DNA from 2 places in the Kitasatospora sp. NPDC056273 genome. Region 1 is predicted to be linked to the other one. Evidence: riboswitches for the same ligand, from Rfam matches in the RefSeq annotation. Region 1 holds a riboswitch; the other holds the start of a gene.
What was found. A riboswitch is a leader RNA that binds a small molecule or an ion and turns the genes downstream of it on or off. The one in region 1 is predicted to bind thiamine pyrophosphate.
Positions count from the first base shown of each region.

Region 2: it holds a riboswitch for thiamine pyrophosphate, as region 1 does, so the genes downstream of both, ACFCY1_RS17435 (cytosine permease) here and thiO (glycine oxidase ThiO) in region 1, are expected to answer to the same signal.

Region 1 is NZ_JBHJSJ010000075.1:9,192-14,146, forward strand. It holds gene thiE (thiamine phosphate synthase) at 1-7, opposite strand, end outside; gene ACFCY1_RS37650 (Rv2175c family DNA-binding protein) at 7-372, opposite strand; gene ACFCY1_RS37655 (NAD(P)/FAD-dependent oxidoreductase) at 425-1,633, opposite strand; TPP riboswitch at 1,717-1,829, shown strand; gene thiO (glycine oxidase ThiO) at 1,833-3,008, shown strand; gene thiS (sulfur carrier protein ThiS) at 3,005-3,289, shown strand; gene ACFCY1_RS37670 (thiazole synthase) at 3,293-4,090, shown strand; gene pknB (Stk1 family PASTA domain-containing Ser/Thr kinase) at 4,175-4,955, shown strand, end outside.
Region 2 is NZ_JBHJSJ010000016.1:165,592-170,546, reverse strand. It holds gene ACFCY1_RS17450 (MerR family transcriptional regulator) at 32-859, opposite strand; tRNA gene ACFCY1_RS17445 (tRNA-Ser) at 989-1,076, opposite strand; gene ACFCY1_RS17440 (S1C family serine protease) at 1,140-2,951, opposite strand; TPP riboswitch at 3,218-3,362, shown strand; gene ACFCY1_RS17435 (cytosine permease) at 3,355-4,773, shown strand; gene ACFCY1_RS17430 (glycerophosphodiester phosphodiesterase) at 4,882-4,955, shown strand, end outside.

The DNA.
Region 1 (4,955 bases):
CCGCCATCAGATCAGCATCGCCTGGGCGCGGCGCTTCACCTCGGTGCCGCGGTTCTCCCGCAGCGCCTGGATCGGGCTGCCGGGCAGCGACGGGTCCTCGGTGAAGAGCCACTCCAGGATCTCCGCGTCGTTGTACCCGCAGTCCCGCAGGACGGTCAGGGTGCCGGACAGGTGCTTGACCAGGCCCGGGCCGTCGATGAACGCGGCCGGGACCTGCAGCGACTTGTTGGGGCCGCGCCGGACGGCGATCAGGCCGCCGTTCTTGACCAGGTCACGCACCTCGGTGACCCGGACCCCCCACTGCTCCGAGATGTCGGGCAGGTACATCCAGTCGGTGACCAGGGATTCAATCTTGCTTTCGATCTCACTCACGCCACCAGACTGCCACCTCCGCGGCCCACCGCGCACCAGACCTGCCCCGCGCCTACCCCGCGACGGCCGCCTTCAGCGGTACCGCGGGGTCGGCCGCCCGGGCCGGGTCCAGCGCGGTGCCGCGCTCGATCAGCCGCCGCCCCTGGGCCAGGTCGCGCGGCCGGTCGACGGTCAGCAGCGCGCTCGGCACGCCGTCGCGCAGCCAGAGCACCGACCAGTCGGCGCCCCGCGGGTCGCCGCGCCGGACCAGCTCGTCGCCCTCGGCGTGCCGGCCGGCGTACTGGACCATCCGCCCGAACTGCTCGGACCAGAAGTACGGCACCGGGTCGTAGGCCGGCGCGTCCGCGCCCAGGACGGCGGCGGCCACCGCCTCGCCGGACCGCAGCGCGTGGTCCCAGTGCTGGACGGCCAGCCGGGCGCCGGCCCGGGCCGAGGGGTAGCTGACGCAGTCGCCGGCCGCGAAGACCCCGGGCACCGAGGTGCGCAGCCGCCCGTCCACCACGACGGCGCCGGTCGCGTCCAGCTCGACCCCGGAGCCGGCCAGCCAGCCGGTCGCGGGGCGGGCCCCGATGCCGACCACCACCTCGTCGGCGGGCAGGTGCGAGCCGTCCGCCAGCAGCACCGCGCCGGGCTCGACGGCGGCCACGCCGACCCCGCAGCGCAGCTCGACCCCGGCGTCGGCGTACCAGGCGGCCATCGCCGAGCCGAGCTCCGTCGGCAGCGCGCCGGGCAGCGGCGCCGGACCGGCCTCGACCACCGTCACCTCGCAGCCCGCCGCGCGGGCCGCGGTGGACACCTCGGCGCCGATCCAGCCCGCGCCGACCAGCACCAGCCGCAGCCCGGGGCGCAGCAGCGCGCGCAGCGCCAGGGCGTCGTCCAGGGTGTGCAGCAGGTGCGCCCGCTCGGCGCCGGGCAGGGCGCGCGGCACGGCACCGGTGGCGATCACCAGCGAGCCGTACGGGAGGTCGCCGCCGTCGGTGTGCAGCACGCCGGGGGTGAGGCCGGTGGCGCGGCGGCCGGTGAGCAGCTCGATGCCGAGCTGCCCGTAGTCGATGTCCAGGGCCGTGGAGTCGGCCTTGCCGAGCAGCACGTCCTTGGAGAGCGGCGGCCGGTCGTACGGCGCGTGCGGCTCCTCGCCGACCAGCGTGATCCGCCCCTGCCGGCCGCCCTGCCGCAGCTTGAGGGCGCACTGCGCCCCGGCCAGCCCGGCTCCGACGACGACCACCCGATCCGTTCCGCTCAGCTCTGCCACGCCCGCCACTGTACTCAGCGCGACGCGGCGGCCTCCGGGCCATCCGCCCCGCGTACGGGCCTTCGGCCGGGCCGACCCCCGGCGTTAAGGTGGGAGGACCACACGGGAGCCCGGCGGACCGGGCTGAGAGGCGGGCTGACACGGCCTGCGACCGTCCGAACCTGATCCGGGTCATACCGGCGAAGGGAGAAGAGCAGCCTTGTCACGCTTGCCATCAGGCACCCATGCCGACGTGCTGGTGATCGGCGGGGGCGTCATCGGCCTCGCCGTCGCCTGGCGCACCGCGCGGCGCGGGGCGCGGAACGTGATCGTGGTCGACCCCGCCCACGGCGGCGGGGCCGCCGGGGTCGCGGCCGGGATGCTCGCCCCGGTCACCGAGCTCCAGTACGGCGAGGAGCCGCTGCTGCGCCTCGGGATGGCCTCGAACGAGCGGTACGAGGCCTTCGCCGCCGAACTCTCCGAGGCGAGCGGCGGCCTGGACACCGGCTACCGCCGCTGCGGCACGATCGCCGTCGCGCTGGACTCCGACGACCGCGAGGAACTGCGCGAGCTGTACGCCTTCCACCAGCGGCTGGGCCTGGACTCGACCTGGCTGACCGGCCGGGAGGCCCGCAGGCTGGAGCCGATGCTGGCCCCCGCCGTCCGCGGCGCCCTGCACGCCGCGGACGACCACCAGGTGGACCCCCGGCGCCTGCTCACCGCCCTGGTCGCGGCCTGCGGGCGCGCGGGCGTCCTGCTGCACCGCGCCGAGGCCGTCGAGCTGCTGGTCGAGGACGGCCGCGCGACCGGCGCCCGACTGAGCACCGACGAGACGGTGACCGCCGACCAGGTCGTGCTCGCCGCCGGCCCGCACAGCCACCGGCTGCCCGGTCTGCCCGAGGGGGTGCTGCCCGCGATCCGCCCGGTGAAGGGGCAGGTGCTGCGGCTGCACGTGCCGGAGGCCTACCGGCCGTTCCTCTCCCGCAACGTCCGCGCCGTGGTCCGCGGCCGGCACCTGTACCTGGTCCCCCGGGAGAACGGCGAACTGGTCGTCGGCGCGACCACCGAGGAGCAGGGCTACGACACCACCGTCACCGCCGGCGGGGTGTACGAACTCCTGCGGGACGCCCACGAGTTGGTCCCGGGCATCACCGAACTCCCGCTGCGCGAGACCTCGGCCGGGCTGCGCCCCGGCTCGCCGGACAACGCCCCGCTGCTGGGCCCGACCCCGCTGCCCGGGCTGGTCGCCTCCACCGGCCACTACCGCAACGGCGTGCTGCTCACCCCGGTGACCGCCGACCTGGTCTCCGAGTACCTGGTCACCGGTGAAGTCCCCGAGCTCGCAAGGCCGTTCACCCCCACCCGGTTCTCCTCCGAATCCCCCGTCGCGAAGGCCTCCGCATGACCGAGATCGCCCTGACCGAGAACGCCCCAGACGAGAACGCCGTGAACGAGGACGCCCCGAACCCGGCCGCCCCGGCCGAGATCGCCCTGACCGTCAACGGCGAGCCCCGCCGGGTGCCCGCCACGACCACCCTCGCCGAGCTGGTGGCCTCCGTCAGCGCCGCCAACACCGGTGTCGCCGCCGCGCTCAACGAGGCCGTGGTGCCGCGCGGTTCGTGGCCCGGGACGGCACTGGGCAGCGGCGACCGGATCGAGATCCTCACCGCCGTCCAGGGAGGCTGAACCATGGCCGACGATCTGCTGACCATCGCCGGGACGGCCTTCTCCTCCCGGCTGATCATGGGCACCGGCGGCGCCCCCAGCCTGGAGGTCCTGGAGCGCGCGCTGCTCGCCTCCGGCACCGAGCTGACCACCGTCGCGATGCGCCGGGTCGACGCCACCACCCAGGGCTCCGTGCTGGACGTGCTGACCCGCAACGGCATCCGGGTGCTGCCCAACACGGCCGGCTGCTTCACCGCCGGCGAGGCCGTGCTGACCGCCCGGCTGGCCCGCGAGGCGCTCGGCACCGACTGGGTCAAGCTGGAGGTGATCGCCGACGAGCGCACCCTGCTGCCCGACCCGATCGAGCTGCTGGACGCCGCCGAGACGCTGGTCGACGACGGCTTCACCGTCCTGCCGTACACCAACGACGACCCGGTGCTGGCCCGCAAGCTGGAGGACGTCGGCTGCGCGGCCATCATGCCGCTGGGCTCGCCGATCGGTTCGGGCCTGGGCATCCGCAACCCGCACAACTTCCAGCTGATCGTGGAGGGCGCGGGCGTCCCGGTGATCCTGGACGCGGGCGCCGGCACCGCCTCCGACGTGGCGCTGGCGATGGAGCTGGGCTGCGCCGCGGTGATGCTCGCCTCCGCGGTGACCAGGGCTCAGGACCCGGTGCTGATGGCCGAGGCGATGCGGCACGCCGCCGAGGCGGGCCGGCTCGCCCACCGGGCCGGCCGGATCCCGCGCCGCTTCCACGCCGAGGCCTCCTCCGCGATGGCCGGCCGGGCCGACCTGGACACCCGCGAGCACCCGGCGTTCTGAACCGTCGCGCATGTCACAAGCCGGTCCCGGAGGCGGTGTCCGCCGGGACCGGGCGGTCCCGCACCCTAGACTCTCCGAGTGGACATGGCACTGCACGACCCCCTGATCGGCGCCCTGCTCGACAACCGGTACCGGGTCGAGCAGCGGATCGCGACCGGCGGGATGTCCACCGTCTACCGGGGCACCGACACCCGGCTGGACCGGGTGGTCGCGCTCAAGGTGATGCACCCCTCGCTGGCCGGTGACGAGGGCTTCACCGCCCGCTTCATCCGCGAGGCCAAGGCGGTCGCCAGGCTCACCCACCCCAACGTGGTCAACGTCTTCGACCAGGGCGCGGACGGCGGCCACGTCTTCCTCGCCATGGAGTACGTGCCCGGCCGCACCCTGCGCGACCTGCTGCGCGACCGCGGCGCGCTGTCCGTCCGGGCCGCGCTGGACGTGCTGGAGCCGGTGCTCGCCGCGCTGGGCGCCGCCCACCGGGCCGGGCTGGTCCACCGCGACGTCAAGCCCGAGAACGTGCTGATCACCGAGGGCGGCCTGGTCAAGGTCGCCGACTTCGGCCTGGTCCGGGTGCTCGGCAGCGCCGACGGCGCGCCCACCTCGACCACCACCGCGACCGGCGGCACCGTCATGGGCACCGTCTCCTACCTGGCCCCCGAGCAGATCCTCCCGGACGCCCCCACCGACCAGCGGGTGGACGTCTACGCGTCCGGCATCCTGCTGTACGAGATGCTCACCGGCCGCCGCCCGCACACCGGCGACAACCCCGTCCAGGTCATGTACAAGCACCTGCACGAGGACGTCCCGGCCCCCTCGCTGGTCGCCCCCGCCGTCGGCCCCGAGCTGGACGCGATAGTGGCCGCCG
Region 2 (4,955 bases), on a different contig from region 1:
GGACCCTCGACCGGGTCGAGGGCAAGCCCGGCTACCCGCGGACCACCGGCTCCTGGAGCTCGGTGACCCATCCCGCCGGGTCCTCCGGGCACTCCAGGTACAGCTCCCGGGCGTAGCCGGCCGAGCGGTAGCCGTTCTCCTCGATGAAGCGGGCCAGCTCCTGGCCCGCGCCCAGGACCTCGTCCATCGGGCCGCGGTGCACGATCGTCGCCGCCTCCCCGATCGGCGGCAGGTCGACCACCTCGAAGTCGTGCGCGCCCGCCCGCACCGACGGGCCGACCGGGACGGCGGCCCCGACCAGCACCGAGCCGTTGCCCTCCGGGGCGTCCTGGTAGTGGGCGACGGACGGGCCGGCCGCCTCGATCCCGGCCCCGGCCAGCCGCCGGCACAGCTCGGCGAACAGCGGCCCGATCACCGGCCCGATGTCCTCCGGCTCGTAACTCGCGGCCACACCGGTCAGTTGGGCCACCCGGACGGACGGCACCGGCTTCACCACGACATCCCGCACGGACATGGTCCCCTCGCTCTCGATCGTCCGGAGCCTCGCCTCCACCCGGGCCAGCCGCAGCTCGTCGGCCGCGATCGCCGCGGCGAGCTGGGCCCGCCGCAGCCGCAGCATCCCGCGCAGCTCGGCCGCGTCCACCCGCTCGTCCAGGACGGACCGCACCTGCTGCAGGGTGAAGCCGAGCTCCTTGAGCGCGATCACCCGGTTGAGCCGGGCCAGTTGGGACGCCTCGTAGAAGCGGTAGCCGCTGACCGGGTCCACCCGGGCGGGCCGCAGCAGCCCGATCGCGTCGTAGTGGCGCAGCATCCGCACCGACACCCGGCCGTGGCTGGCGAAGTCTCCGATGTTCAACATGGTGCGACCACTCCACCCCCTGCCACCGTGTCAGGGTCAACCCCCGCCCCCGCCCGTGGCCCGGGAAACACCGAGGGCGGGTGCCGAGTGGTCTCGGCACCCGCCCTGAGCAGGTGGTTCTCCTACCGGCGGAGAGCGTGGGATTCGAACCCACGGTACGGGGTCACCGCACGACAGTTTTCAAGACTGTTCCCTTAGGCCGCTCGGGCAGCTCTCCAGGCGGAGGTCAGCCTAACGGGTCCGGCGGGGTTCGGTGCACACGTTTCGGTGCGGGCGGGGGTTACGGCTGGTCGCCCTCGCGCTGGCCGAGAGTGACCTTGGTGTTGAGGGTCTGGCCGTTGCGGGTGTACTCGACGTCGACGGTCTCGCCGGGCTTGTGCGTCCAGATCCGGCTGACCAGGGCGGGGCCGTTGTCGATCGGGACGCCGCCGAGCTTGGTGATGACGTCGCCCGGCTTGAGGCCGGCCTTGTCGGCCGCGCCGCCGGGGGTGACGGCGGGCTGGCCCTGGATGTCCTTGGTCTGGATCTGCGCGCCGTCGCCCTTGTAGTCGTCGTTGCGCAGCACGTCGAGCTTGGCGTAGACCGGCTTGCCGGTCTTGATCAGGGTGTCCGCGACCCACTTGGCCTGGTTGATCGGGATGGCGAAGCCCAGGCCGATGCTGCCGGCCCGGCCGTTGGCGGAGGCGTTGGACTGGATCGCCGAGTTGATGCCGATCACCGCGCCGCCGGAGTCGAGCAGCGGGCCGCCGGAGTTGCCGGGGTTGATGGAGGCATCGGTCTGCAGGGCGTTCATGTACGAGGCCTGCGAGCCGGTGTCGTCGCCGGAGGCCACCGGGCGGTCCTTGGCGCTGATGATGCCGCTGGTGACGGTGGACTCCAGGCCGTACGGCGCACCGATCGCGACGGTGGCGTCGCCGACGTTGACCTTGTCGGAGTCGGCCAGCGGCAGCGGGGCCAGCTTGCTCTTGGGCGGGTTGTCGATCTTGACCACGGCGACGTCGTAGCCCTCGGCGTGGCCGAGCACCGAGGCGCTGTAGGAGCTGCCGTCGGCGAACTTGACGGTCAGTTTGCCGCCGCTGAGGGTCGGCGCGACGACGTGGTTGTTGGTGAGGATGTGGCCCTCGGTGTCGAAGACGAAGCCGGTGCCGGTGCCCGACTCGCCGTTGCCCTGCGCCTTGATGGTGACGACGCTGGGCAGCGCCTTCTGCGCGATGGCGGCGATCGAGCCGGGGACGGGCTCGTTCTTCTGGGTGTCGCTGGCCTGGACGGTGGTGCTGCGGTGGTCGTTCGCGGAGCTCCTGCGGTCGGAACTGTCGGAGACGGACACGCCGAGCGCGCCGCCGGCCACACCGGCGACCAGCGCGACGGCCGCGATCAGGGCGACCAGGCCGCCGCGCTTCTTGCGCGGGCCGCCGGGGCCGCCCGGACCGCCGGGGTACTCCGCCGGGTAGCCGTGCGGGCCGGCCGGGCCGCCGGGGTAGCCGGCGCCGCCGGAGGTGGAGTCGTGGGTGGGGCCCCAGCCGCCGAGCGGCTGGCCGGCCCCGAAGGGGTGGTGGCCGTGCGCGGCGGGGGCGGCGGGCGCGGCCGGAGCGGCGCCGTACCCCTCGTGCGCGCCGGCGGCGGGGACGCCGTGGGTCGGGGTGGCGTACGGGTTGCCGGCCGGCGGCAGGGCCGGGGCGGCGGGTGCGGCGGCCACCGGGGCGGGCGGAACGGGCGGCAGGACCGGCGGCGGCGCGTCGATGTAGCCGGTGGCCGGGTCGACGGCCGGCTCCTCGACGGCGGGTGCGGCGGGTGCGGCGGGTGCCACGGGCTCGGCGGGTGCCTCCGGTGCGGGCACCTTGGTGAAGGCGACGGTGGGCTTGTGCCCACCCCCGGCCGGGACCTCCTCGGCCGGAACGGCGTCGGCGGACGGCGCCGCCTCGGCGGCGGCGGCCTCGACCGCGCCCGCCTCCGGCTCGGGCACCCGCCGGAACGCCATGGTCGGGTTGTGCCCGCCCTGAGCGGGGCCCGCGGCAGCGGACTCGGCCGCCCCCGGCCCGGCGGGCTGCTCCCCCTGCGGCCCGGTGGGCCCAACCTCGCGCTCGGTGCTCACGGACGACCTCCATAGCTGGCAGAACCAAGGACCATAGTTTTTCGCACTGTCGATTCGTTTGCCGTAAGGACCCCTCTGAAGAACTCATAAGAATCCTTAGCCGGCACCGACACCGGCGCTGGCGTCAGCACCCACAGCGGCGCTGACACCGGCTCCGGCACCCGTACCGACGGCCGGGGCTCCCCTCCCCGTCGGGCGTCCGCGATGCGGACCGCCCCGCCCTCGGCCTTGGGCGTCGGCACCCGCGCCGGTTAGCCTGGCGCTCCAAACTGACACGCGGGAGCTTGGACCCACCAGGCTGAGAGTGCGCATGTCGACCGTACGCCACACGAGTGACGGACGTTCGAGGGGGCGCTGACCGCCGGAACCTGTCCGGGTAATGCCGGCGTAGGGAGTATCGGCCATGCCGCCTGCTTCGCCATCCTCTTCTTCGGGTACGAACGCCTCCGACTCCGGCGCGAACGCCCCCGCGCCGGGCGCGACCGCCCTCCTGGAACGCGCCGAGCACGTCGAAGCGCCCCTGGTCCTGGACACCGAACCGCCGCGCACGCTGCGCTTCCGGGACCACTTCGCGCTCTGGATGAACCTGGGCGTCAGCCTGATCGGCTTCTCCACCGCCGCCACCGTGCTCGGCGCCCCCGGCAGCGAGCTGTCGCTGGCCGCCGCGGTGACCGCGATCACGATCGGTACGGCGGTCGGCACCGCGATGCTCGCCGTGGCCGCGCTGATCGGCGCCCGCACCGGCGCCCCCGCGATGGCGAACCTGCGCGGGCTGTTCGGCACCCGGCTGTCGTACCTGCCGACGGTGCTGAACATCGTGCAGTGCATCGGCTGGGGCGTCTTCGAGCTGCTGACCATCTCGGCGGGCGCGCAGACCGTCGCGCACACCACCGGCTACCGCTGGCTGTTCGTCCTGCTCGCGGGCGCGCTGACCACCGCCCTGACCATCTGGCCGCTGGGCTCGATCGCGGTGCTGCGCCGCTTCGTGGCCGGGGCGGTCGCGGTGGCGATGGTGTACTTCACCGTCCAGTTGGGCCGCCAGGGCGTGCCGGACCCGGGCGCGGGCAACTGGCACGGCTTCCTCGGCGCCACCGACGCGATGATCGCGGTGTCGGTCTCCTTCGTGCCGCTGGCCGCCGACTACACCCGGCACTCGCGCACCCCGCGCTCGGCGTTCTGGGGCAGCTTCTCCGGCTACACGGTCGCCCAGGTCTGGTGCTACGTGCTCGGCCTGATGGCGCTGCTGCAGTCGGACGGCGACCCGAACCGGATCTTCGACTCCTTCCTCGGGGTCTGGGCCGGCTGGCTGTTCCTGCTGGTGCTGGTGCTGCGCGAGACGGACCAGTCCTTCGCCAACGTGTACTCGACCGCGATGTCGGTGCAGAACCTGCTGCCGAAGGTGGACCGCCGGGTGCTCTCCGGCGCGATCGGCGTGCTGATCACCGTGCTGGCGCTGCAGATCGACGAGTTCACCGACACCTACTACGGCTTCCTCGGCCTGATCGGCTCGGTGTTCGTGCCGCTGCTGGCGGTGCTCGTGGTGGACTACTTCCTCGGCGCCGGCCGGCGCGGCTGGAACCTCTCCGCCGACGCGCCGTCCCGCTGGCTGATGCTGCTGCCGTGGGCCCTGGGCTTCGCGGTCTACCAGTTCATCGCGCCGACCAAGGTCGCGGGCTGGTGGACGGACTTCTGGACCTCCGCCCAGGAGGCGCTGCACTTCACCCCGCAGGAGTGGACCTCGGCCTCGCTGTTCGCCTTCCTGGTGCCGGCCCTGGCCACCTGGGCGCTCACCCCGCTCGGCCGCCGCGCCGTCCGGGGCTGACGGAGCGGAGGGAGCGGGGCCCGAGCGGGCCCCGCAGGTGCGCAGACGGCCCCACAGGTTGGGGCCGTCTTTGTCCGCGCTTCACCTCCGCCGCCTATCGTTGGGCCTGTGACCAGCCCAGACCTGTCCTCGGCGGCGGCGCGCACCGTGCCGCCCGTCCAGGTGATCGCCCACCGCGGTTC